Regions from separate parts of the Streptococcus sp. 151470009-6 genome, predicted to be linked through region 1. Evidence: predicted binding sites of a transcription regulator. Region 1 holds the regulator's gene; each other region holds the start of a gene.
The links. Region 1 encodes Rex, which represses fermentation and respiration genes when NADH is low (regulators of the CRP and FNR family bind a similar motif). Its sites were predicted from a motif close to TTGTGAANTANTTCACAA; they were not measured.
Positions count from the first base shown of each region.

Region 2: adhE (bifunctional acetaldehyde-CoA/alcohol dehydrogenase) is a predicted target of Rex. The motif match lies at 4,311-4,328, and genes of this name have one in related genera.
Region 3: ACUW6H_RS03225 (formate/nitrite transporter family protein) is a predicted target of Rex. The motif match lies at 5,683-5,700, and genes of this name have one in related genera.

Region 1 is NZ_JBSEZF010000001.1:481,367-489,788, forward strand. Features, by position in the region: gene ACUW6H_RS02420 (CYTH domain-containing protein) at 1-365, shown strand, start outside; gene ACUW6H_RS02425 (ribose-phosphate diphosphokinase) at 477-1,436, shown strand; gene ACUW6H_RS02430 (cysteine desulfurase family protein) at 1,446-2,561, shown strand; gene ACUW6H_RS02435 (DUF1831 domain-containing protein) at 2,566-2,913, shown strand; gene ACUW6H_RS02440 (DUF4649 family protein) at 2,920-3,135, shown strand; gene ACUW6H_RS02445 (redox-sensing transcriptional repressor Rex) at 3,218-3,859, shown strand; gene ACUW6H_RS02450 (gamma-glutamyl-gamma-aminobutyrate hydrolase family protein) at 3,875-4,564, shown strand; gene radC (RadC family protein) at 4,561-5,241, opposite strand; gene pcrA (DNA helicase PcrA) at 5,284-7,575, opposite strand; gene ACUW6H_RS02465 (formate--tetrahydrofolate ligase) at 7,778-8,422, opposite strand, start outside.
Region 2 is NZ_JBSEZF010000008.1:28,269-36,690, forward strand. Features, by position in the region: gene ACUW6H_RS09210 (HI_0552 family protein) at 18-641, shown strand; gene tkt (transketolase) at 760-2,736, shown strand; gene yajC (preprotein translocase subunit YajC) at 2,854-3,174, shown strand; gene ACUW6H_RS09225 (low molecular weight protein-tyrosine-phosphatase) at 3,223-3,666, shown strand; gene ACUW6H_RS09230 (MORN repeat-containing protein) at 3,653-4,066, shown strand; gene adhE (bifunctional acetaldehyde-CoA/alcohol dehydrogenase) at 4,363-7,014, shown strand; gene ACUW6H_RS09240 (XRE family transcriptional regulator) at 7,139-8,059, shown strand; gene ACUW6H_RS09245 (ABC transporter ATP-binding protein) at 8,235-8,422, shown strand, end outside.
Region 3 is NZ_JBSEZF010000001.1:606,249-614,670, reverse strand. Features, by position in the region: gene ACUW6H_RS03250 (DegV family protein) at 1-622, shown strand, start outside; gene ACUW6H_RS03245 (HU family DNA-binding protein) at 730-1,005, shown strand; gene ACUW6H_RS03240 (L-lactate dehydrogenase) at 1,135-2,121, opposite strand; gene gyrA (DNA gyrase subunit A) at 2,315-4,783, shown strand; gene ACUW6H_RS03230 (class A sortase) at 4,783-5,538, shown strand; gene ACUW6H_RS03225 (formate/nitrite transporter family protein) at 5,722-6,519, shown strand; gene ACUW6H_RS03220 (O-acetylhomoserine aminocarboxypropyltransferase/cysteine synthase family protein) at 6,670-7,950, shown strand; gene ACUW6H_RS03215 (DUF2130 domain-containing protein) at 8,045-8,422, shown strand, end outside.

The sequences.
Region 1 (8,422 bases):
CTATTGGCAATATGGAATACAATCAAAAAATGACTCTTCCAGAAGCTGAACATTATTTAGAAAAACAGATCCTACCTCAAGGAATGGTTCTGGAGAAGCTTACTGAGATTGGTATTGAAAGCCATGACTGGCTTATTCTGGGTTGTCTTGAAACGATTCGTTACGAAATGGAAACCGATATCGGTTTGATGGCCTTAGATCAAAGCCATTACTTTGGTCAAACCGACTACGAACTGGAACTTGAAGTCACTAATTTTGAACAAGGAAAAGTCGATTTTCAGCAATTTTTAGATGAAAATCACATAACTTACCAGAAGGCTCCATCAAAATTAATTCGATTCATTAAAAACATGAAAAAAAGCTGAAATAATCTCCTTTTTTTGGTAAAATAGAAAAGATAAAAATAATAGAATCTTCATTAAGAAAAAGAAACTTTTCCAAAGAAGATTCACAAAGTTTACAGAGGACGGTCTATAATGTCAGATAGAAACAACATGAAACTTTTCACCCTAAACTCTAACCCAGAAATCGCTCAAAAGATTGCTGATACTGTTGGTGTCCCTCTTGGAAAATTATCTTCACGTCAATTTTCTGATGGTGAAATCCAAGTCAATATCGAAGAGAGTGTTCGTGGGTATGACGTCTATATCATTCAATCAACAAGCTACCCAGTTAGCAACCACTTGATGGAATTATTGATTATGGTTGATGCCTGTGTTCGCGCCAGTGCTCATAGTATCAACGTCGTACTTCCTTACTTTGGCTATGCGCGTCAGGATCGCATCGCTTCTTCCCGTGAACCACTGACAGCTAAATTGGTTTCAAATATGTTAGTAAAAGCTGGGGTTGATCGTGTTCTAACTCTTGATCTCCATGCTGTACAGGTACAAGGTTTCTTCGACATTCCTGTGGACAATCTTTATACAATTCCTCTATTTGCTAAACACTACTGTGACAAAGGTCTTCTTGGTTCTGATGTCGTTGTGGTTAGTCCAAAAAACTCTGGTGTTAAACGTGCTCGTAGCTTAGCTGAATACTTGGATGCTCCAATCGCTATCATAGACTATGCTCAAGATGACTCAGAACGAAGTGAGGGCTATATCATTGGGGATGTTGAAGGTAAGAAAGCCATCCTGATTGACGATATCCTAAATACTGGTCGTACTTTCTCTGAAGCAGCAAAAATCGTTGAACGCGAAGGGGCAACTGAAATCTATGCGGTCTCTAGTCACGGCCTCTTTGTAGAAGGTGCTGCTGAACTTCTAGACGCAACTAACATTAAAGAAATCCTTGTAACGGACTCTGTAGCAACAAAAGAAAGAACTCCTAAAAATGTATGTTACATTACTGCTAGCGAATTGCTCGGTGATGCTATCATCCGTATTCACGAAAGAAAACCAGTCAGCCCACTCTTTGCTTACAACAAAAAGAAATAAGGTGATTCTTTGATTTATTTGGACAATGCTGCAACTACACCTATGTCAGCTGTAGCTATCGCAGAAATGACCAAGGTTATGCAAGAAACCCATGGTAATCCTTCAAGTATTCACAGTCATGGTCGTCATGCTGGTAAACTGCTCCGTGAAGCTCGTCAGGACTTGGCTCACTTACTTGGAACCAAACCTCAACATATTTTTTTCACGTCTGGTGGTACAGAAAGTAACAATACAGCTATCATTGGCTATTGTCTCCGTCATCAGGAACGTGGCAAACATATCATCACTACAGCTATTGAACACCATTCTGTCCTTGAGACCATTGATTATCTGGTTCAACATCTTGGCTTTGAAGCGACCATCATCCAACCAGAAAATCAAGAAATCACTGCCCAACAGATTCAAGAAGCTTTACGTGACGATACCATCCTCGTTTCTACCATGTATGCTAATAATGAAACTGGGAGTCTCTTGCCTATCGCTGAGATTGGACATATTTTAAAAGACCATCCTGCTGCTTATCATGTAGATGCTGTACAAGCCATCGGGAAGATTCCTATCCATCCAGAAGAATTAGGAATTGATTTCCTCAGTGCTTCTGCCCACAAATTCCATGGACCAAAGGGAATTGGCTTTCTTTACTCTTCGACTGTAGATTTTGATTCCTACCTTCACGGTGGGGACCAAGAGCAAAAAAAACGAGCCGGAACAGAAAACCTTGCTGCCATTGTAGGTATGATTGCTGCTCTCAAAGAAGATCTGGATTATCAAGCTGATCATTACCAAAAACTAAGCACACTTAAAGCTACTTTTTTAGAAGAGATTGCCGATTTAGACTACTATCTCAATGAAAGTCGCAACCAACTGCCTTATGTTTTAAATATCGGTTTTCCTGGCCAGAAAAATGATTTGCTTTTACTTCGGTTAGACCTTGAGGGAATTTCAATTTCAACTGGTTCCGCTTGTACTGCTGGTATTGTGCAAACCAGTCATGTACTCGAAGCTTTCTATGGAGCCGATTCGCCTCGTTTAAAAGAATCTGTCCGTATCAGTCTCTCTCCTCTTAATACTGAGGAAGAACTGAAACAACTCGCACAAACCTTAAAAAATATTATTGGAGATTAAACTAATGGCATTCGAAAAAACCATTAAACTACAAAACTGTCGCTACAACTATACACTTAGTCCAACTGTTAAAAAGTTCACACTAAAAGACAATACTTTCTTTGAAACAAAAGTAGGAAACTACGAACTGACTCGTCTACTTGAGAAAGTACCTAATAGTGGTGAAGGTTTCAAACTAAAAATCATTATCAATAAAGACCTTACAGGTGTTAAACTCAACATTACAGATAAGTCCGGTCTTCGTTTGGTAGATATCTTTAAATCAGATGATCACCATATTCACCAAGAAAAATTCTACTTCCTCATGGATAGTCTTGTGGAACGTGGGATTTTCACTAAAGAGGAAAGATAAGACCTCATGTATCGTCTCACCTACATAGATAGTTACCAAATTGAGCGCATACTTGAATATACCGACTACGATGAACTCATGTTATCCCTGTCAGGATGCGTAACGCTACCAGATACATTTCTGGTAACCTCTTTAACCTTTAATGATAAAGTAATCTACCAAGGTTTAGTCGGAGATCTCTATCGATTTCTATCACAAGTTCATTTTTTAGATAAAAACTAAGAATTTTCTTAGTTTTTTCTTATTTTTGTTGATTTTTTCACAATGATTCTATAAAATAGAAGAATAGAAAGGTTGTGATTTTGTGAAAGAAAAACAGTCTGCTATTCCAAAAGCAACAGCAAAAAGACTCTCACTTTACTATCGAATTTTCAAGAGATTTCATGCAGAAAAAATCGAACGTGCCAACTCTAAACAAATTGCAGAGGCTATCGGTATCGATTCGGCGACCGTCCGTCGTGATTTTTCCTACTTTGGTGAACTAGGAAGACGTGGATTTGGTTATGATGTTAAAAAACTCATGACGTTTTTTGCTGACCTCCTAAATGATAACTCCATCACCAATGTTATGTTGGTTGGGATTGGTAATATGGGGCATGCCCTTCTCCACTACCGCTTCCACGAGCGCAACAAAATGAAGATTATCATGGCCTTTGACCTGGATGACCATCCTGAAGTCGGTACTGAGACTGCTGACGGGATTCCCATCTATGGTATATCTCAAATCAAGGAAAAGATTAAGGACGCAGATGTTAAAACTGCTATCCTAACTGTTCCAAGTGTCAAATCCCAAGAAGTAGCTAACCTCTTGGTAGATGCTGGTGTAAAAGGTATTCTCAGTTTTTCTCCTGTCCACCTGCACCTTCCAAAAGATGTGGTCGTTCAGTACGTTGATTTGACAAGTGAACTCCAAACCCTCCTCTATTTTATGCGGAAAGAGGATTAGAAAGCGAAAGCATTTATGAATAAACCAGTTATTGGGATTACAGGAAATGAAAAAGCTCATCCAGACGATGACATCATGATGAGCTATGCTGCAAAAGGCTTTATTGAAGGAGTCAAGGACGCTGGCGGAATTCCCATTATCCTTCCGATTGGTGACCAAGAAATGGCACATCACTATATTAGCATGATTGATAAACTCATCCTAACTGGTGGGCAAAATGTCGATCCAAAATTCTACGGCCAGCCAAAAACAATTGACAGCGATGACTACCATTTACAAAGGGATATCTTTGAACTAGCTCTTATCAAAGAAGCTATCCAGCAGAAAAAACCGATTTTTTCTGTTTGTCGTGGTACCCAGCTCTTTAATGTTGCCATGGGAGGCACACTTCATCAAGATATCGAAGATCACTGGCAGGATTGTTCCGCTGAGTACACTACCCAGCGACTTCTTACCGAACCAGATACTGTTCTCAGAGAAATTTACGGAGAAATCTCTCATATTAACTCCTTCCACCATCAGAGTATCAAGGATTTGGCTCCAAATTTAAAGGTTGTGGCCTATGATCCCAAGGATAGGATTATCGAGGCAGTCGTAACAACAGATGACATCCCATTTCTCGGCGTCCAATGGCATCCAGAATTTCTATTTGAAAATCGCCCCAAGGACAAAACACTATTTGACTATGTTGTTAATGAACTTTAAATCAGATCCGTTTTTTCACGGTAACTAAAGTAATCCGAGTGCGAGACAATCAGATGGTCCAAGAAAACAATTCCCATCAGTTCACAGGCTTCCTTGACTAACTTGGTTACATGGTCATCATTTCGGCTAGGTGCTACTGCGCCTGAAGGATGATTGTGGACTAAAATAACAGAAGTCGCCATATGCTTGATGGCATAGTGAAGGATTTCCCTCGGTTCAGCAATGCTACGTGTCGCGGATCCGATAAAGATAGTCTGCTGATGAATGATTTGATTTTGAGTATTGAGATAGAGCGCCACTAGGTGCTCTTGTTTTTTATCACCAAGTTCCTGTTGCATTTTTTTAGCTAGCTTTTGACTGCTGAGAATACTTTCCATCTCAAGGGTTTCATGCTTGTGAATGCGATTCCCCAGTTCAATCACTGCTTGTAGTTCAATAGCTTTAATGCGTCCAATACCAGACAGACTCTGCAATTCCTGCAGGGTCATTTTTTTCAAATCAGTTAGACTGTTGAGACTATTCAAGACTTTTTGGGCAATTTCAAAAACATTAGCCTTACGCGTTCCGGTTCTGAGTAGTATAGCTAGCAATTCTTGATTGCTCAGTGCCTCTACTCCTTCTTTAACCAGTCTTTCTCTAGGCAAAAGTGAATCTTCTTGGAATGAAATGCTGTACATAAAAATCCTCCTCACTATATTATTCGTGAGAAGGATGGAAAATTAGATTTTTTTCTCAATTGGTGCCACACTGGCTAGGAGTTTTTTCAGGCCGACTTCTGGGAAATTGATTTTCAGTTCCTGCGTAGCACCACTACCCGAAACTTCAAGGACTGTTCCCTCTCCCCACTTCTTGTGAAGTGCAATATCCCCAATAGACCAGTTGGTATCGCTCGTATCAGTTTTATTTCCAGCTGTATATTGTCCAAACGGGAGACTACTTGACTGGATAGAGCTTGGTGCAGCCTTGCGTTTTCGTTCTTGAAGGGCCTGAGCCAAACTCATACCTTGACCGAAAGCAATCCCACCACTGCTATAAGAAGCCTTAAAACTGGTATTAGCAGGACGAGCTAAGCCTTGATATTCAAGCAAGTCCGAACTGATTTCATTGATGAAACGTGTTGGACGGTTATAGCTTGTACGACCGAAAAGCAATCGAGAGTTGGCATTGGTCAGATAGAGGATCTTTTCAGCACGCGTAATACCGACATAGGCCAAACGGCGCTCTTCTTCCAGCTCATCAGGATCCTCAGCTGCTCGACTAAGAGGAAAGACATTTTCCTCCATCCCGATGATAAAGACGACTGGAAACTCAAGCCCCTTAGCAGCATGCAAGGTCATCAAGGTCACTTCCGATGTTTCCTGACTACCAGAGTCCGTATCCGCAATCAAGGCCAAATCATTCAAGAAACGACTGAGTTTATCTAAACCTGTTTCCTCTTCTTGACTATCAGGATTGTCGTCAAAATTCTTAGTAACAGATAGGAACTCTTCGATGTTCTCAACCCGAGCCTTGCTTTCTAACGTCGCTTGGGCATTAAGAATTTCGACATAACCTGTTTTTTCAAGAACTGCTTCAACCAACTCTGTTATGCTTAATTGGTCTAATTGCTCCCGCAAATCCAAAATCATATTGGCAAAATCCCAGATAGACTGGGCTACTTTCCCTTTGATGCCAGATAACATGATATTGGCTGAAGCGTCTAGCATGGACATGTCTTGCAGGTTTGCAAAATCACGGATTTTCTCAACGGTTCCTGGTCCAATGCCACGTTTAGGCTCGTTGATAATACGCTCAAAACTGATATTGTCACTCAGATTGGCAATGAGGTTAAGATAAGCGATAATGTCACGGATTTCCTTACGACTGTAGAACTTGGTCCCACCAACCATAGTATAAGGGATATTAGACTTGAGGAGGGCCTCCTCAATAGTACGAGATTGCGCATTAGTCCGATAAAGAACTGCAAAGTCTTTGTGAAGAAAGTTTTGGCTACGACCAAGTTCATCAATGGTTTTGGCTACAAAAACAGCCTCATCTTGTTCGTCATTTGCACGATAGTAAATAATCTGCTCCCCATCAGCATTCTGAGTCCAGAGATTCTTAGGACAACGATTTTTATTATTTTTAATGACATCATTGGCGGCTTGGAGAATGGTTTTGGTTGAGCGATAGTTTTCTTCTAACAAGACAACCTTGGCTTTGGGATAGTCTTTCTCAAAATCTAAGATATTTTGCATATCCGCACCACGCCAACCGTAGATGGACTGGTCAGCATCTCCAACTACACAGATATTTTTAAAGCGAGATGCCAAGAGTTTGACTAATTGGTACTGGGCATGGTTGGTATCTTGGTACTCATCCACGTGAATGTATTGGAACTTCTGCTGGTAGTAGGTCAAGACATCAGGATTTTGATCAAAAAGACGCAGGGTCAACATGATTAAATCATCAAAGTCAAGGGACTCAGACTGACGAAGCTCTTTCTGATAGGCTGTGTAACACTGGGCCACGATTTGCGTGTACATATCTCCAGCTTGGGCAGCATAAGCCACATCATCAATCAAGTCATTCTTAGCATTGGAAATAGTCCCCAAAATAGTTCGTTCATTCCATTTTTTAGGGTCCAAGTTTAATTGCTTGAGGATTCGTTTCATGAGGGTTCGCTGTTCACCAGGATCTACAATAGTGAAATTACGATTGTAGCCGATATGATCTGCATCACGACGCAGAATACGAACACACATGGAGTGAAAAGTCGCAATTAGACAGTCTTGAGTAGCTGGATTAAGACCATAAGCACGCTCTTTCATCTCACGCGCAGCCTTGTTGGTAAAGGTAATGGCCAAGATATTCCAAGGATTGACCATTTTTTCATCAATCAAATAAGCAATACGGTGGGTCAAAACACGAGTCTTTCCAGAGCCAGCCCCCGCCATGATTAACAAGGGGCCTTCTGTCGTTTGCACCGCCTCAGCCTGACGGTCATTCATTCCATTCAATAATGCGTTCATCTTCTCTTCCTTACTCTTGAAGTCAATGTTTCTATTATATCAGAAATCAGGGAAAATAGAAACTTTACAGAGAACACTTTGATAAGCCAAATTTTCATCAGTGCTTACAAAACATGTATTTTTCAAATGAAGTTGAGGTTATTCTTTGACAGGAAAAAGAGCTTGGATAGCATTTCCAAACTCTTTTAATATCATCTAAATCTTAGAACAAGCCTAGAACGGTTCCGTCGCTTTCAACATCCATATTGAGAGCTGCAGGTCGTTTTGGAAGTCCGGGCATGGTCATGACATCACCAGTAAGGGCAACGATAAAGCCAGCCCCTAATTTTGGTACCAATTCACGAATGGTAATTTCAAAGTTCTCTGGCGCTCCAAGTGCATTTGGATTGTCTGAGAAACTGTATTGAGTTTTCGCCATACAGATTGGCAATTTATCCCAACCATTTTGAACGATTTGGGCGATTTGCGTTTGAGCTTTCTTTTCAAAGTTGACTTTTGTACCGCGATAGATTTCAGTAACAATCTTTTCGATCTTTTCTTGGACAGAAAGGTCGTTGTCATAAAGGCGAGTATAGTTGGATGGATTTTCAGCAATAGTCTGAACAACCGTTTCGGCAAGCGCTACTCCACCTTCCGCGCCATTGGCCCAGACACTTGCTAGTTCAACTGGTACATCAATAGAAGCACAGAGTTCTTTCAAGGCAGCGATTTCAGCTTCTGTATCAGAAACAAATTCGTTAATCGCGACAACTGCAGGCACTCCAAATTTACGGATGTTCTCAACGTGGCGTTTCAAGTTAGCAAAACCTGCACGGACCGCTTCAACATTTTCTACTGTCAAAGCATC
Region 2 (8,422 bases), on a different contig from region 1:
AAAAGGAGAAGAGACCGATGATGGAAACCATCAGAAACTATCTATCTTACGCGGGGATCCAGTATCGTAATCCAGATAAGTCTGGGGATGAGCGAGAGAAGATGCTGGAATTGCGCCACAAAGGGCAGGAGGCTCGTAAGGCTTTTACAAACCTGGCCAAAATCTTCCAAGCAAGTCATCCCGAATGGCAATTGCAACAGACTAGTCAGTGGATGAATCAAGCGCAGCGCTTGCGACCGCATTTCTGGGCCTATCTACAGAGAGAGGGGCAGGTAACAGAACCCATGTTAGCCTTGCGTTTGTATGGGGAACCCTCAGATTTTGGGATTTCCTTAGAAGTCAGTTTCATCGAGCGCAAGAAGGATGAGCAGACGCTGAGCAAACAAGCCAAGATTTTAGAGCTTCCACCAGTAGAAGGAATCTATTATCTAACATACACCGATGGTCAAAGTCAAAAGGTAGAAGCTAATGAAGAAAACCGTCTGCTCTTACGCGAGAAGGTGCGCAATCAGGAAGTTCGTAAAGTCTTAGTCAAGTCAGATGTTTCCTTCATTGAAAATCAGTCAGTAGAAGCGATATTGGAGGAGCTAGAAGACGCTTATACTCGCTTGCTCCCGTACTATGAAGTGACGAGGGGATAGACAAATCAAATGTGATAGATGAACGCAAATTGTTTTATTGCTATTCTATACATTTTTTCATATAATAGTAAAATAGGATGTGTGATTCATTAATCACCTCAAAGAGAAAGGAAATTCTATGTCAAATCTATCTGTTAATGCAATTCGTTTTCTAGGTATTGACGCCATCAACAAAGCAAACTCAGGTCACCCAGGGGTGGTTATGGGGGCTGCTCCTATGGCCTATAGCCTCTTTACAAAGCAACTTCGTATCAATCCAGCTCAACCAAACTGGATCAACCGCGACCGCTTTATTCTTTCAGCAGGTCACGGTTCTATGCTTCTCTATGCCCTTCTTCACCTTTCTGGTTTTGAAGATGTCAGCATGGATGAAGTCAAGAACTTCCGCCAATGGGGTTCTAAAACACCAGGTCACCCAGAATTTGGTCATACTGCAGGGGTTGATGCTACAACTGGTCCTCTAGGACAAGGGATTTCGACTGCTACTGGTTTTGCCCAAGCAGAACGTTTTTTGGCAGCCAAATATAACCGCGAAGGCTTCAATATCTTTGACCATTATACTTATGTGATCTGTGGCGACGGAGATTTGATGGAAGGTGTTTCAAGCGAGGCAGCTTCATACGCAGGTTTGCAAAAACTCGACAAGTTGGTTGTTCTTTATGATTCAAATGACATTAACTTGGATGGTGAAACAAAGGATTCCTTTACTGAAAGTGTTCGTGACCGTTACAATGCCTACGGTTGGCATACAGCCTTGGTTGAAGATGGGACAGACTTGGAAGCAATCCATGCCGCTATCGAAACAGCTAAAGCTTCAGGAAAACCATCTTTGATTGAAGTGAAGACTGTTATTGGATACGGTTCTCCAAATAAACAAGGAACGAATGCGGTACACGGTGCTCCTCTTGGAGCAGATGAAACTGCGGCTACTCGCCAAGCTCTCGGTTGGGACTATGAACCATTTGAAATTCCAGAACAAGTTTACGCTGATTTCAAAGAAAATGTTGCAGATCGTGGCGCATCAGCTTATCAAGCTTGGACAAAATTAGTTGCTGATTATAAAGAGGCTCATCCAGAACTGGCTGTAGAAGTAGAAGCCATCATAGACGGACGCGACCCAGTTGAGGTAACTCCAGCAGACTTCCCAGCCTTAGAAAACGGCTTCTCTCAAGCAACTCGTAATTCAAGCCAAGATGCCTTGAATGTTGTGGCGACTAAGTTGCCAACCTTCTTAGGTGGATCCGCTGACCTCGCTCACTCAAACATGACTTATATCAAGACTGACGGACTTCAAGATGATGCCAATCGCTTGAACCGCAACATTCAGTTTGGTGTTCGTGAATTTGCAATGGGAACGATTTTGAACGGGATGGCCCTTCATGGTGGACTTCGTGTATACGGTGGTACTTTCTTTGTCTTCTCTGACTATGTGAAAGCAGCTGTCCGTTTGTCAGCCTTACAAGGACTTCCTGTGACTTATGTCTTCACCCATGACTCTATTGCGGTTGGTGAAGATGGTCCAACTCACGAACCAGTTGAACACCTAGCAGGTCTTCGTGCTATGCCAAATCTCAATGTTTTCCGCCCAGCAGATGCGCGTGAAACTCAAGCAGCTTGGTACCTTGCAGTGACAAGCGAAAAGACACCAACTGCCCTTGTCTTGACACGTCAAAACTTGACTGTTGAAGAGGGAACAGACTTCGACAAGGTTGCGAAAGGTGCCTATGTTGTCTATGAAAATGCAGCTGACTTTGACACGATCTTGATTGCAACAGGTTCTGAGGTAAATCTCGCTGTCGCAGCTGCCAAAGAATTGGCTGGTCAAGGTGCAAAAGTCCGCGTAGTTAGCATGCCATCTACAGATGTCTTTGACGCACAAGATGCAGCTTACAAGGAAGAAATCCTTCCAAATGCAGTCCGCCGTCGTGTTGCAGTCGAAATGGGAGCAACTCAAAACTGGTACAAATATGTTGGTCTTGATGGTGCAGTTCTCGGTATTGATACCTTTGGAGCATCTGCCCCAGCACCAAAAGTATTGGCAGAGTACGGATTTACAGTTGAAAATCTAGTCAAAGTTGTTCAAAACTTGAAATAATCACAAAAATCAGAGTGAAAACTCTGATTTTTTATAACCATAAAAACAAGGTACAACCTTGTAAAAGTAGCTGAAATTTGATATAGTAGTTCTATGTAAAATACAAAGGAGAAAACAATGAATCCAAATATTACTTTTTTTATCATGCTTGTAGGGATGTTTGCCTTGATGTTCTTTATGCAACGTTCTCAAAAGAAACAAGCTCAAAAGCGTATGGAAAGCTTGAACAAGCTTCAAAAAGGCTATGAAGTGATCACAATCGGTGGACTCTACGGAACAGTGGATGAAGTAGATACTGAGAAACGAACAATCGTACTGGACGTAGATGGTGTTTATTTGACTTTTGAATTAGCTGCTATCAAGACAGTGTTGCCACTCAAAGAAGCTGTGACACCAGAAGGAGCAGTTATCGACGAAAGTGGAGCAATCGAAGAATAAAACGGGATCCTATCACTCCCGTTTTTCTATGATATGAGAGGAAAAGGGATGAAAAAAATAGTATTTGTGTGCTTAGGAAATATTTGCCGCAGTCCTATGGCAGAGTTTGTGATGAAGTCCATGACGAGTGATTATCAAGTTGAGAGTCGTGCAACTTCGTCTTGGGAACATGGCAATCCGATTCATAAGGGAACGCAAGGGATTTTCCAGCAGTATCAGATTCCTTATGACAAAGACAAAACATCGCTTCAGATTAGCAGAGATGACTTTGAGTCGTTTGATTATATTATCGGTATGGATGCTTCAAACGTTTCAGATTTGCGTCAAATGTGTCCTCAGGAACAAGAGCACAAGATCTATGCTTTTGCATCTGAAAGTGTTCCAGATCCATGGTACACAGGAGATTTTGAGGAAACCTATGCGCGCATCACAAGTGGATGCCAAAGCTGGTTAGACCGTTTAGAAAATGAGAGTGACAATGGAAAAGTTTAAAGAAATCTTCGAAAAATATCGAGTATATCTAACTCGCCCGCGTATAGAGATTGCAAGCGTTCTTCTAATCGCTATCTGTGCCGTATCAGTTTTTCTACTAAACATACCAAAAAAAGGAGTACTGACACTTGACAATGGTGCCCTTGTTTATGATGGAACCTTGGTAAGAGGAAAGATGAATGGTCAGGGGACTATGACCTTTGAAAACGGGGACCAATACACAGGAGAGTTCAATAATGGGGCTTTCAATGGTAAAGGAACCTTCCAGTCCAAATCTGGCTGGAAATACGAAGGCGATTTTGTAAACGGCCAGGCCGAAGGTCAAGGGAAATTGACAACCGAGCAAGAAGTTGTCTATGAAGGAAGCTTTAAACAAGGTGTTTTCCAACAAAAACAATAACCTCCTGATTAGGGGGTATTCTTACAGACGGGAAAGAAAGCGCTTACCAGAACACTTGTTAGAGAAGAATCCTCAATGTAGAAAAAGTTTGTGAAATAAAAATATTTTTATTCTAATTTCACAATCATTAGAGTAAAATCCCGTAGCACCGCGACATTGATAATAATTTCACAAATGAATAAGATTTCTTTGTGAAATCTGCATGAAACTGTTTACAAAGTCTGAAAAAAGAGTTATAATAAACTTGTGAAAAAATTAACAAAGGGTTTAAATCCTTTAAGGCTATGGAGGAAAATATGGCTGATAAAAAAACTGTAACACCTGAGCAAAAACAACTCGCTGCTGAAAAGCATGTAGACGGACTAGTACAAAAAGCTTTGGTTGCGCTTGATGAAATGCGCAAGTTGAACCAAGAACAAGTTGACTACATCGTAGCGAAAGCTTCAGTTGCAGCTCTTGATGCGCACGGTATCCTAGCACAACACGCAATTGAAGAAACTGGTCGTGGTGTATTTGAAGACAAGGCTACAAAAAACCTTTTTGCCTGTGAACATGTTGTGAATAACATGCGAGGAGTTAAAACTGTCGGAGTTATCGAAGATGATCCCGTTACAGGATTGACTAAAATTGCAGAACCTGTCGGTGTTGTGTGTGGTGTCACTCCAACAACAAACCCAACATCAACAGCAATTTTCAAATCATTGATTGCTTTGAAAACACGTAATCCAATCGTGTTTGCCTTCCACCCATCAGCTCAAGAATCTTCTGCTCATGCAGCACAAATCGTTCGTGATGCGGCAATCGCAGCTGGAGCTCCTGAAAACTGTGTTCAATGGATTACAGAGCCATCTATGGAAGCAACTGGAGCGCTTATGAACCACGAAGGTATTGCGACTATCCTTGCAACTGGTGGTAATGCCATGGTTAAGGCGGCTTACTCATGTGGGAAACCAGCTCTTGGGGTAGGTGCCGGAAACGTTCCTGCCTATGTAGAAAAATCTGCCGACCTTCGTCAAGCTGCCCATGACATCGTTATGTCTAAATCCTTTGATAATGGTATGGTCTGTGCATCAGAGCAAGCGGTTATCATTGATAAAGAAGTGTATGACGAATTTGTAGAAGAATTCAAATCATACCACACTTACTTTGTAAACAAAAAAGAAAAAGCACTTCTTGAAGAATTCTGTTTCGGCGTTAAAGCAAACAGCAAAAACTGTGCTGGTGCTAAACTAAATGCCAACATCGTTGGTAAACCAGCTACATGGATTGCAGAACAAGCAGGATTCAGCGTTCCAGAAGGAACAAATATCTTGGCTGCAGAATGTGCAGAAGTAGGACCAAAAGAACCATTGACTCGTGAGAAATTGTCACCAGTTATTGCTGTCCTAAAAGCTGAAGACACAGAAGATGGTCTTACAAAAGCTCGTCAAATGGTTGAGTTTAACGGACTTGGTCACTCAGCAGCTATCCATACAAAAGACGAAGAGCTTGCTAAACGCTTTGGTACAGAAATCAAAGCTATGCGTATTATCTGGAACTCTCCATCTACTTTCGGTGGTATCGGTGACGTATACAATGCCTTCATCCCATCATTGACACTTGGATGTGGTTCATACGGACGCAACTCAGTTGGTGATAACGTGAGCGCTATTAACCTTCTAAACATCAAGAAAGTAGGGAAACGTAGAAATAATATGCAATGGTTTAAAGTTCCTTCAAAAATTTACTTCGAACGCAACTCTATCCAATACCTTCAAACATGTGAAGATATTGAGCGCGTTCTGATTGTTACAGACAAATCTATCGAAAAACTCGGTTTCGTACAACGTGTTATCGATCAATTGAACGCACGTAGCAACCGTGTAACTATTCAAGTCTTCTCAGATGTTGAACCAGATCCAGACATCACAACTGTAGAACGTGGTGCTGAAGTGATGAAAGCATTTGAACCAGATACAATTATCGCTCTTGGTGGTGGTTCTCCAATGGACGCTGCGAAAGTGATGTGGCTCTTCTACGAACAACCAGAAATCGACTTCCGTGACTTGGTTCAAAAATTCATGGATATCCGTAAACGTGCCTTCCGCTTCCCATCACTTGGTAAGAAAGCGAAGTACATCGGTATCCCAACAACTTCAGGTACAGGTTCAGAAGTAACACCATTTGCCGTTATCTCTGACAAGAAAAACAACCGCAAATACCCATTGGCTGACTACTCATTGACACCAACTATTGCGATTGTTGACCCTGCTTTGGTTGAATCAGTTCCAGACTTTATCGCTGCTGATACAGGTATGGACGTCTTGACACACGCTACTGAAGCCTACACTTCAAACTTCGCTAACGACTACACAGACGGTATTGCGCTTCAAACAATCAAACTTGTCTTTGAATGGTTGGAAAAATCAGTTAAGACAGCTGACCCAGAAGCTCGTGAGAAAATGCACAATGCGTCTACAATGGCTGGTATGGCCTTCGCCAACGCCTTCCTTGGTATGAGCCACTCAATGGCCCACAAGATTGGTGGTGTTCACCATACTGTTCACGGACGTACAAACGCAATCTTGCTTCCATATGTTATCCGTTACAACGGAACTCGTCCATCTAAGACAACTACATGGCCTAAATACAACTACTGGAAAGCTGATGAGAAATTCCAAGACATCGCGAAAATGCTTGGCTTGCCTCACTCAACTCCAGAAGAAGCAGTTGAAGCATACGCTAAAGCTGTTTACGAACTTGGTGTTGCAGTAGGTATCAAGATGAACTTCAAGGATCAAGGAATTGATGAAAAAGCTTGGAAAGACAGCTTGCATGAAATTGCCTTGCTTGCTTATGAAGATCAATGTTCACCTGCTAACCCACGCTTGCCAATGGTAGCTGACATGGAAGAAATCATGGCAGATGCTTACTATGGTTATGCAGAACGTCCAGGACGTCGTAAATAATCGTTTATCAGCCTAGAGACAGGAGAAATCCTGTCTCTTTTTTGTACATTTTTTTGAAAAATGGTATAATAAGCGCATATATTTATTTGAACATCAAACATTTTTATGGCATTGTGAGGAAGACATGGGACAAGTGAATGAATTAGGAGAGAAGGTACGGCTTCTTAGAGAGAAGAAGGGTCTTAGTCGTCCAGTTTTTTGTGGGGATGAGTCAGAATTGTCAGTCCGTCAGTTGGTCCGCATCGAAAAAGGAGAATTTCGTCCTACGATAAAAACACTAGAATATATAGCGAATAGGCTAGATATTCCAACCTATATTCTGATGCCAGACTATAAGGAATTACCCAAGCGTTACCAAGAATTAAAATACTTTCTTCTTCATCATCCTGACTATGGAGATAAAGAGTTACAGGAACAGAAGGAAGAATATTTTGATGAGATTTTTGAATATTTTTATGATGATTTGCCACGTGATGAGAAAGTGGTAGTGGATTGTCTTCAAGCTATAGATGCAGTGAGAGCGACTGGTAATTCCTTGTATGGTGATAGTGTGCTTGAGAATGGTTTACGAGACTTACTATCCAGAGATGTATATAAGGCCGAGGACTTGTTGAAATTGAGACTGTATTTCAACTGTCAGTTAATGGATGGTTTAAATGTGGGTGAGATAGAAGAATCTGAGCATGAAACCATTCTTTATTTTCATGACAAATTAAGTTCTCAGGTTGATAAGATAGAGTTCGATTGTTTGGACTTACTTAGAGACTCCTTGTTAGCTTCTTTAGCTTGTATAGAGATTATGGGGTTGCTTCATTATTTTAAGAGGGCAGTCGAGACCTTAAATAAAATAGGGCAAAAAACACGAGATTTTCAAAAACAACCGATTGTCTTGATGGTGGAGTGGAAATATTATATTCAGACGGATTATGAAACAGCCAAACAAAAGTATGAAGAAGCAAAAATGATGGCAAGGATGTTTGGCAATGAGAAGTTAATCGTTAGTTTAGACAATGAATGGACGGAGGATCTAGAAAGATATCGTTAAAGGGTTTATAGGAGTGACATTTCTGTCATTGGGGAAATGTCGCTTTTTTGTTACAATGGATTCGAAAAAAGAAGGAATTTTTTTGAATCTGATTCTGTTAGATTAATTTATATTAGCATTGTTTATTTTAGTTTGTATCGGTACACGATAACACAAGTGATTAAAGGAGATTATAATGTCTATTTTATCCATGAAAAATATTTCAAAATTTTACGCTTTGGACGGCAAACATAAAGAACAGGCTCTAAGAAATATTAACCTGCAGATTTCTGAAGGGAAAATTACAGCGATTTATGGTCCGTCAGGCTGTGGCAAAACCAGTCTACTGAATATCATCAGTGGTCTTGATAGGGAGTACGAGGG
Region 3 (8,422 bases), 120 kb from region 1:
TTTTGAAGAACTAGGTAAAGACGGTAGTCAGATTCTCGCGATTCACATGTCCCATGCCTTGTCAGGAACTGTTGAAGCTGCTCGTCAAGGAGCGAGTCTCTCAACTGCTGATGTGACGGTTATTGATAGTTCTTTTACAGACCAAGCTATGAAGTTTCAAGTAGTTGAAGCAGCTAAACTTGCCCAAGAAGGGAAAGATTTAGAAACCATCCTAGCCCATGTAGAAGACGTTAAGAATCATACGGAACTCTATATCGGTGTTTCAACATTAGAAAATCTAGTTAAGGGCGGACGTATTGGACGTGTGACGGGATTATTAAGCTCTCTTTTGAACATCCGAGTTGTGATGCAGATGAAGAATCATGAACTCCAGCCTATCATTAAGGGACGAGGTGCTAAGACATTCAAAAAATGGCTTGATGAATTGACTGAGACGCTCTCACATCAATCAGTGGCTGAGATTGGAATTTCATATGCAGGTACAAATGAATGGGCAAATGAGATGAAGAACTTGTTGCAAACTTATGTAGAAAAACCAATCTCTGTATTGGAAACAGGTTCTATTATTCAAACACATACGGGAGAAAATGCCTGGGCAATTCTAATTCGTTACAATTCCTAAAAAAATAGAGAAAAATCGTTAGAAATAGTGTTTTTGACTTGACCTATAGCCAATTTTAGGATATGATTATATTTGTTAATTAGAAATTATTTGGAGGATTTATTAACATGGCAAACAAACAAGATTTGATCGCTAAAGTAGCAGAAGCTACAGAATTGACTAAGAAAGATTCAGCAGCAGCAGTTGACGCTGTATTCGCAGCAGTAACTGAATACCTTGCAGCTGGTGAAAAAGTTCAATTGATCGGTTTTGGTAACTTTGAAGTTCGTGAGCGTGCTGCACGTAAAGGTCGCAACCCACAAACTGGTAAAGAAATCAAGATCGCAGCTTCTAAAGTTCCAGCATTCAAAGCTGGTAAAGCTCTTAAAGACGCTGTTAAATAATGACACTTTAAAAAGCCTATTGTATCAAGCTTTCTAGCTTGGTCAATAGGCTTTTTTCTTGTTAGAAATCTATGATCTTAGTATGTATTATAAAAGAAAAAGGTTCCCATGATGAGAACCTTCTTTTCATTAGTTTTTAGAAGCTGCTTGGAATTCAGGGTTTTTCCATGCTTCATTAATAATTGCTTGCAATTCTTTTGCAGATGCTTGCATTTTTTGTGTTTCAGCGTCGTTCAATGGGATGTTAACTGGACGAACGATACCGTGTGCACCAACGATAGCAGGTTGACCGATAAAGACGTTTTCAACACCGTATTGACCTTCTTGGAATACAGAAAGTGGAAGCACCGCATTTTCATCGTCAAGGATAGCACGAGTGATACGAGCAAGGGCAACTGCGATACCGTAGTATGTAGCGCCTTTCTTGTTGATGATTGAGTAGGCAGCATCACGAACTGAGATGAAAAGTTCAACAAGGTCAGCTTCATTCAAGTCACGGTTAGCTTGCAACCAGTGTTCCAATTTAACACCGGCAACGTTAGCGTGAGACCAAACAGCGAATTCTGAGTCACCGTGTTCACCCATGATGTAGGCATGGACTGAACGAGCGTCAACACCGATTGTTTCAGCAAGTGCTTGACGGAAACGAGCTGAGTCAAGAGAAGTACCAGAACCGATAACGCGTTCTTTAGGGAATCCAGAGAATTTCCAAGTTGAGTAAGTCAAAATGTCAACTGGGTTAGCTGCTACAAGGAAGATACCATCGAAACCAGAAGCAACAACTTGCTCAACGATTGATTTGTTGATTGCAAGGTTTTTACCTACAAGGTCAAGACGAGTTTCACCTGGCTTTTGAGGAGCACCAGCAGTGATAACTACAAGGTCAGCGTCAGCACAGTCTTCGTATTTTGCAGCGTAGATTTTTTTAGGTGAAGTGAAGGCAAGGGCATGGCTAAGGTCTTCTGCGTCACCAACCGCTTTTTCAAACAATTGAGGAATTTCAATGATTCCAAGCTCTTGTGCAATTCCTTGGGTAACAAGCGCGAAAGCATAAGATGAACCTACGGCACCGTCACCGACAAGGATCACTTTTTTGTGTTGTTTAGTAGAAGTCATTTTCTAAACATCTCCTTCAATTTTTTTAGGGAATTCCCCAGATATTTTCATTCTATCACTTTTAAAAAGCTTTGTCACGGAAATGCCTTCTTGTTCTTGATGTAAACGTTTTAGTGATTTCCAAAGACTGAAATGATCTACACTTTATGGTATAATATATCTAGTTACTAATTGTGAAATGAGGCATTTATTAATGCAGGATAAAAACTTAGTGAATGTTAATCTGACAAAGGAGATGAAGACCAGCTTTATCGACTACGCCATGAGTGTTATCGTAGCGCGTGCTCTTCCTGATGTTCGAGATGGCTTAAAACCAGTTCACCGTCGTATTCTATACGGAATGAATGAACTAGGTGTTACTCCAGATAAACCCCATAAAAAATCAGCCCGTATTACAGGGGATGTCATGGGTAAATACCACCCTCACGGAGACTCGTCTATTTATGAGGCTATGGTTCGTATGGCTCAGTGGTGGAGCTATCGTTACATGCTCGTTGATGGGCATGGAAACTTTGGTTCTATGGACGGGGACGGTGCTGCCGCACAGCGTTATACTGAGGCACGTATGAGCAAGATTGCTCTGGAAATGCTTCGTGATATCAATAAAAACACGGTTGATTTTGTAGACAACTACGATGCCAATGAACGTGAACCCTTGGTTTTGCCAGCTCGTTTTCCAAACCTTTTGGTCAATGGGGCAACTGGGATTGCCGTAGGGATGGCTACCAACATTCCTCCTCACAACCTAGGTGAAACCATTGATGCCGTGAAGCTAGTCATGGACAATCCAGATGTGACTACTAAGGACTTGATGGAAGTCTTGCCTGGTCCAGACTTTCCAACGGGTGCCCTTGTTATGGGGAAATCAGGTATTCATAAGGCCTACGAAACTGGTAAAGGCTCCATTGTTCTTCGTTCTCGTACTGAAATCGAAGAAACTAAAACTGGCCGTGAACGAATTGTTGTAACGGAATTTCCTTACATGGTCAACAAAACCAAGGTCCATGAACATATTGTTCGTTTGGTTCAGGAAAAACGGATTGAGGGCATTACAGCAGTACGTGATGAATCCAACCGCGAAGGGGTTCGTTTCGTGATCGAAGTGAAACGCGATGCCTCTGCAAATGTTATCCTCAACAATCTCTTCAAGATGACCCAGATGCAAACCAACTTTGGTTTCAATATGCTGGCAATTCAAAATGGCGTACCAAAGATTTTGTCCCTTCGTCAAATTTTGGATGCTTATATCGAACACCAAAAAGAAGTGGTTGTGCGTCGTACACGTTTTGACAAGGAAAAAGCAGAAGCGCGTGCTCACATCTTAGAAGGTCTTCTAATTGCGCTAGATCATATCGACGAAGTGATTCGTATTATCCGTGCAAGTGAAACAGATGCCGAAGCACAAGCTGAGTTGATGAGCAAGTTTAAGCTTTCAGAGCGTCAAAGTCAGGCAATCCTTGATATGCGTCTTCGTCGTTTGACAGGATTGGAACGTGATAAGATTCAGTCTGAGTATGATGAATTGATTGCCTTGATTGCAGATTTGGCAGATATTCTTGCCAAACCAGAACGTGTGGCGCAAATCATCAAAGAGGAATTGGATGAAGTTAAACGCAAGTTTGGTGACAAACGTCGTACCGAGTTGATGGTCGGAGAAGTCTTGACACTTGAGGACGAAGACTTGATTGAGGAGACGGATGTCTTGATTACCCTTTCAAACAAGGGTTACATCAAACGTCTGGACCAAGGTGAGTTCACTGCCCAAAAACGTGGTGGTCGTGGAGTCCAAGGTACTGGCGTTAAGGATGATGACTTTGTGCGTGAGTTGGTTTCAACCAGTACCCATGATCATCTGCTCTTCTTTACTAATAAAGGACGTGTCTACCGCCTTAAAGGTTATGAAATCCCAGAATATGGTCGTACAGCCAAGGGCTTGCCAGTTGTCAATCTTTTGAAGTTGGACGAAGGCGAAAGCATTCAGACCATCATCAATGTTGATTCTGAGCGTAGTGATGATGCTTATCTCTTCTTCACAACTCGTCACGGTGTCGTGAAGAGAACCAGTGTCAAAGAATTTGCAAATATTCGTCAAAATGGACTTAAGGCCTTGAATCTCAAGGATGAGGATGAGTTGATCAATGTCTTGCTGACAGAAGAAGATACCGATATCATCATTGGTACCAAGTTTGGTTATTCTGTTCGCTTTAATCAGTCAGCTGTTCGTGGCATGAGCCGTATCGCGACAGGTGTCCGAGGAGTCAATCTTCGTGAAGGAGATACAGTAGTTGGCGCAAGTGTTATTACTGACCAGGATGAGGTCCTTATCATCACTGAAAAAGGTTATGGTAAGCGTACCCTTGCTACTGAATACCCTACTAAAGGCCGTGGTGGTAAAGGAATGAAGACTGCCAATGTTGCTGAGAAGAATGGTCCTCTTGCAGGCCTCCTCACTGTTAAAGGTGATGAAGACCTAATGATTATCACGGATACAGGGGTCATGATTCGAACAAACGTTGCCAATATTTCACAAACAGGACGCTCAACTATGGGAGTTAAGGTGATGCGTCTAGACCAAGATGCTAAGATTGTGACCTTTACAACGGTTGCTGCGGCAGAAAAAGAAGAAGTTGGGACTGAAATTGAAACAGAAGGTGAAGCATAATGTCTCATAGAAGAACGAAAAATAAAAAGAGTAAGAAGAATAAGCGCAGAAATCTATTTATCAATATTTTAGCGGGTTTCTTAATTCTTCTTTCCCTAGCCTTGATTTTTAATTCAAAGATTCGTGATCTCTTTTTGGTCTGGAATACCAATAAATATCAAGTCAATCAGGTTACTAAAGAAAATATAGATGAAAATCTAAAAACCGAAGGAAATTTTGATTTTGACTCTGTTAAGTCTATTTCATCTGAAGCTGTATTGGCTTCACAATGGGATGCCCAAAAGCTTCCAGTTATTGGTGGTATTGCTATTCCTGAAGTAGAGATTAACCTACCTATTTTCAAAGGGTTGGATAATGTAAACTTGTTCTACGGAGCAGGGACCATGAAACCCAATCAAAAAATGGGAGAAGGCAACTATTCTCTAGCCAGTCACCATATCTTTACTGCTGAAAATGCGAGCCAGATGCTCTTCTCACCTTTGGTCAATGCCAAAGCAGGTATGAAAATTTACCTGACAGATAAGGACAAGGTTTATACCTATGAGATTACTGAAGTTAAACGTGTCACACCTGACCGAGTAGATGAAATCGAAGACCGTGATGGAGTGAAAGAAATCACCTTGGTAACCTGTGTAGACTACAATGAAACCGAACGAATTATTGTGAAAGGTATTTTTAAAGAATCAAAAGCTTATTCGGATACATCTGAAGATATTTTGAAAGCCTTTAATAAACCATATAAACAACGTTATTAAGAATGAATGAACCAGTGAAGTGCTATTTCACTGGTTTTTTATGTCAACAAATAGAATCAAAATAGTTCTTATGAAAAAGGATAAGAAGGCTTAGGATAAATATTTTAGAATTTTACAGAAAACGCTTTCTAGAAAACAAGAATTATGTTATAATTATCACAAATAAAAGTTTAGGAGTTTTTTATGGTCTCTTCAGAATTTATTTCAAAGATTGAATTTGCTTGCAAGAAGAAAGAAAGTCTTTATAGCCAAAGTAAGTTTAAGTATGCGATTCGTTCCATGTTTGCAGGTGCTTTTCTAACATTTAGTACGGCTGCGGGCGCAGTTGGGGCTGACTTGATTAATAAGATCGCACCAGGCAGTGGACGTTTTCTTTTCCCATTTGTTTTTGCTTGGGGATTGGCCTACATTGTTTTCTTGAATGCTGAATTGGTCACTTCAAACATGATGTTCCTAACCGCGGGCAGTTTTTTGAAGAAAATTTCTTGGAGAAAAACAGCTGAGATTCTACTTTACTGTACCTTCTTCAACCTCATTGGTGCTCTTATAGCAGGTTGGGGCTTTGCCCACTCAGCAGCCTATGCAAATCTAACACATGATAGCTTCATTTCAGGAGTTGTAGAGATGAAGTTAGGTCGTTCCAATGAGCTAGTCTTGCTTGAGGGTATTTTAGCCAATATCTTTGTAAACATTGCCATTCTTTCATTCGTTTTGGTGAAAGACGGTGGAGCCAAACTATGGCTTGTTTTGTCAGCAATTTACATGTTTGTATTCTTAACAAACGAACACATTGCTGCGAACTTTGCTTCTTTTGCGATTGTTAAGTTCAGTGTAGCAGCAGATTCCATTGCTAACTTTGACATACCTAATATTCTTCGTCACTGGGGTGTAACCTTTGTCGGAAACTTTATCGGAGGAGGTCTCTTGATGGGCTTACCATACGCCTTCCTCAATAAAAACGAAGATACTTATGTCGATTAAAGAAATGAGCACGAGTTAATCGTGCTTTTTTGTTTGATGTGTATGACTAGTCATAGTTGTTCCTTATATCAAAATATAGAAAAACTGTATTGGAAAAGGCTAACCCAAGATGATACAATATACCTAATGAAGCTATTTGGAGGTCGTCTTATGACTCGTGATTTTAAATTTGAAACCCTACAATTACATGCTGGACAAGTAGTTGATCCAGCGACCAAGTCTCGTGCAGTACCGATTTATCAAACAACATCCTTCGTTTTTGATGACACGCAGGAAGGTGCAGATCTGTTTGCATTGAGAAAACCAGGCAATATCTATACTCGTATCACAAATCCCACAACAGCAGCCTTTGAGGAAAGAATCGCTGCCCTTGAAGGTGGTGTTGGAGCACTAGCGACAGCATCAGGTATGGCTGCTGTAACCTACACTATTTTGGCGCTTGCTCACGCAGGTGACCATGTGGTGGCTGCGTCAACTATTTACGGTGGGACCTTCAACCTCTTGAAAGAAACCCTTCCTCGTTATGGGATTACAACAACCTTTGTGGATGTGGATAATTTGGAGGAAGTTGAAGCAGCTATCGGTGACAATACCAAACTTGTCTTGATTGAAACCTTGGGGAATCCCTTGATTAACATTCCTGACTTGGAAAAATTGGCTGAGATTGCGCATAAACACCAGATTCCTCTCGTTTCAGACAACACTTTTGCCACACCATATTTGATTAACGTTTTCTCTCACGGTGTAGATATTGCCATTCACTCAGCAACTAAGTTTATTGGTGGGCATGGTACGACTATTGGCGGTGTCATCGTGGACAGTGGTCGTTTTGATTGGGAAGCGTCAGGGAAATTCCCTCAATTTGTTGAGGAAGATCCGAGCTACCATAACTTGAGCTATACTCGCGATGTTGGGGCAGCAGCCTTTATTATCGCTGTTCGTGTTCAATTGCTTCGTGATACAGGTGCTGCCTTGTCACCATTTAATGCCTTTCTCTTGCTCCAAGGGCTTGAAACTCTCTCTCTTCGTGTGGAACGCCATGTGCAAAATGCAGAGAAAATTGTTGATTTCCTTGTTAACCATCCTAAGGTAGAAAAAGTAAACTATCCAAAACTAGCAGACAGTCCTTACCATGCCTTGGCTGAGAAATATTTGCCAAAAGGTGTTGGTTCAATCTTTACCTTCCATGTCAAAGGTGGAGAAGCAGAAGCTCGCAGGGTGATTGATAATTTGGAAATCTTCTCTGACCTTGCAAACGTAGCAGATGCCAAATCCCTTGTGGTCCATCCAGCGACAACCACTCACGGTCAGTTGTCAGAAAAAGATCTAGAAGCGGCAGGTGTCACACCAAACCAAATCCGCTTGTCGATCGGTCTTGAAAATGTAGAGGATTTGATTGAAGATTTGCGCTTAGCCTTGGAAAAAATTTAAAGTAAAAGATATCAACAGTGGGTTTCGACTCACTGTTTTTGATTTTCCCTCAAGCATGATATAATGGTTACAGAAGTCTAGAAAGAGGAAAGTTATGAACGAAATCAAATGCCCCAACTGTGGGGAAGTCTTTACAGTAAATGAGAGTCAGTATGCTGAACTTTTATCCCAAGTGAGAACGGCTGAGTTTGATAAGGAATTGCACGATCGAATGAAGCAGGAGCTGGCCTTAGCTGAGCAGAAGGCTATGAATGAGCAACAGTCTAAACTAGCTCAAAAAGACCAAGAAATTGCGCAATTGCAGAGTCAAATCCAAAACTTTGATACAGAGAAAGAGTTGGCCAAGAAAGAAGTTGAACAGACAAGCCATGAGGCTTTATTAGCTAAGGACAAGGAAGTGCAGGCCTTGGAAAACCAACTGGCTACCTTGCGTTTGGAGCATGAAAATCAACTGCAAAAGACCCTTTCTGAC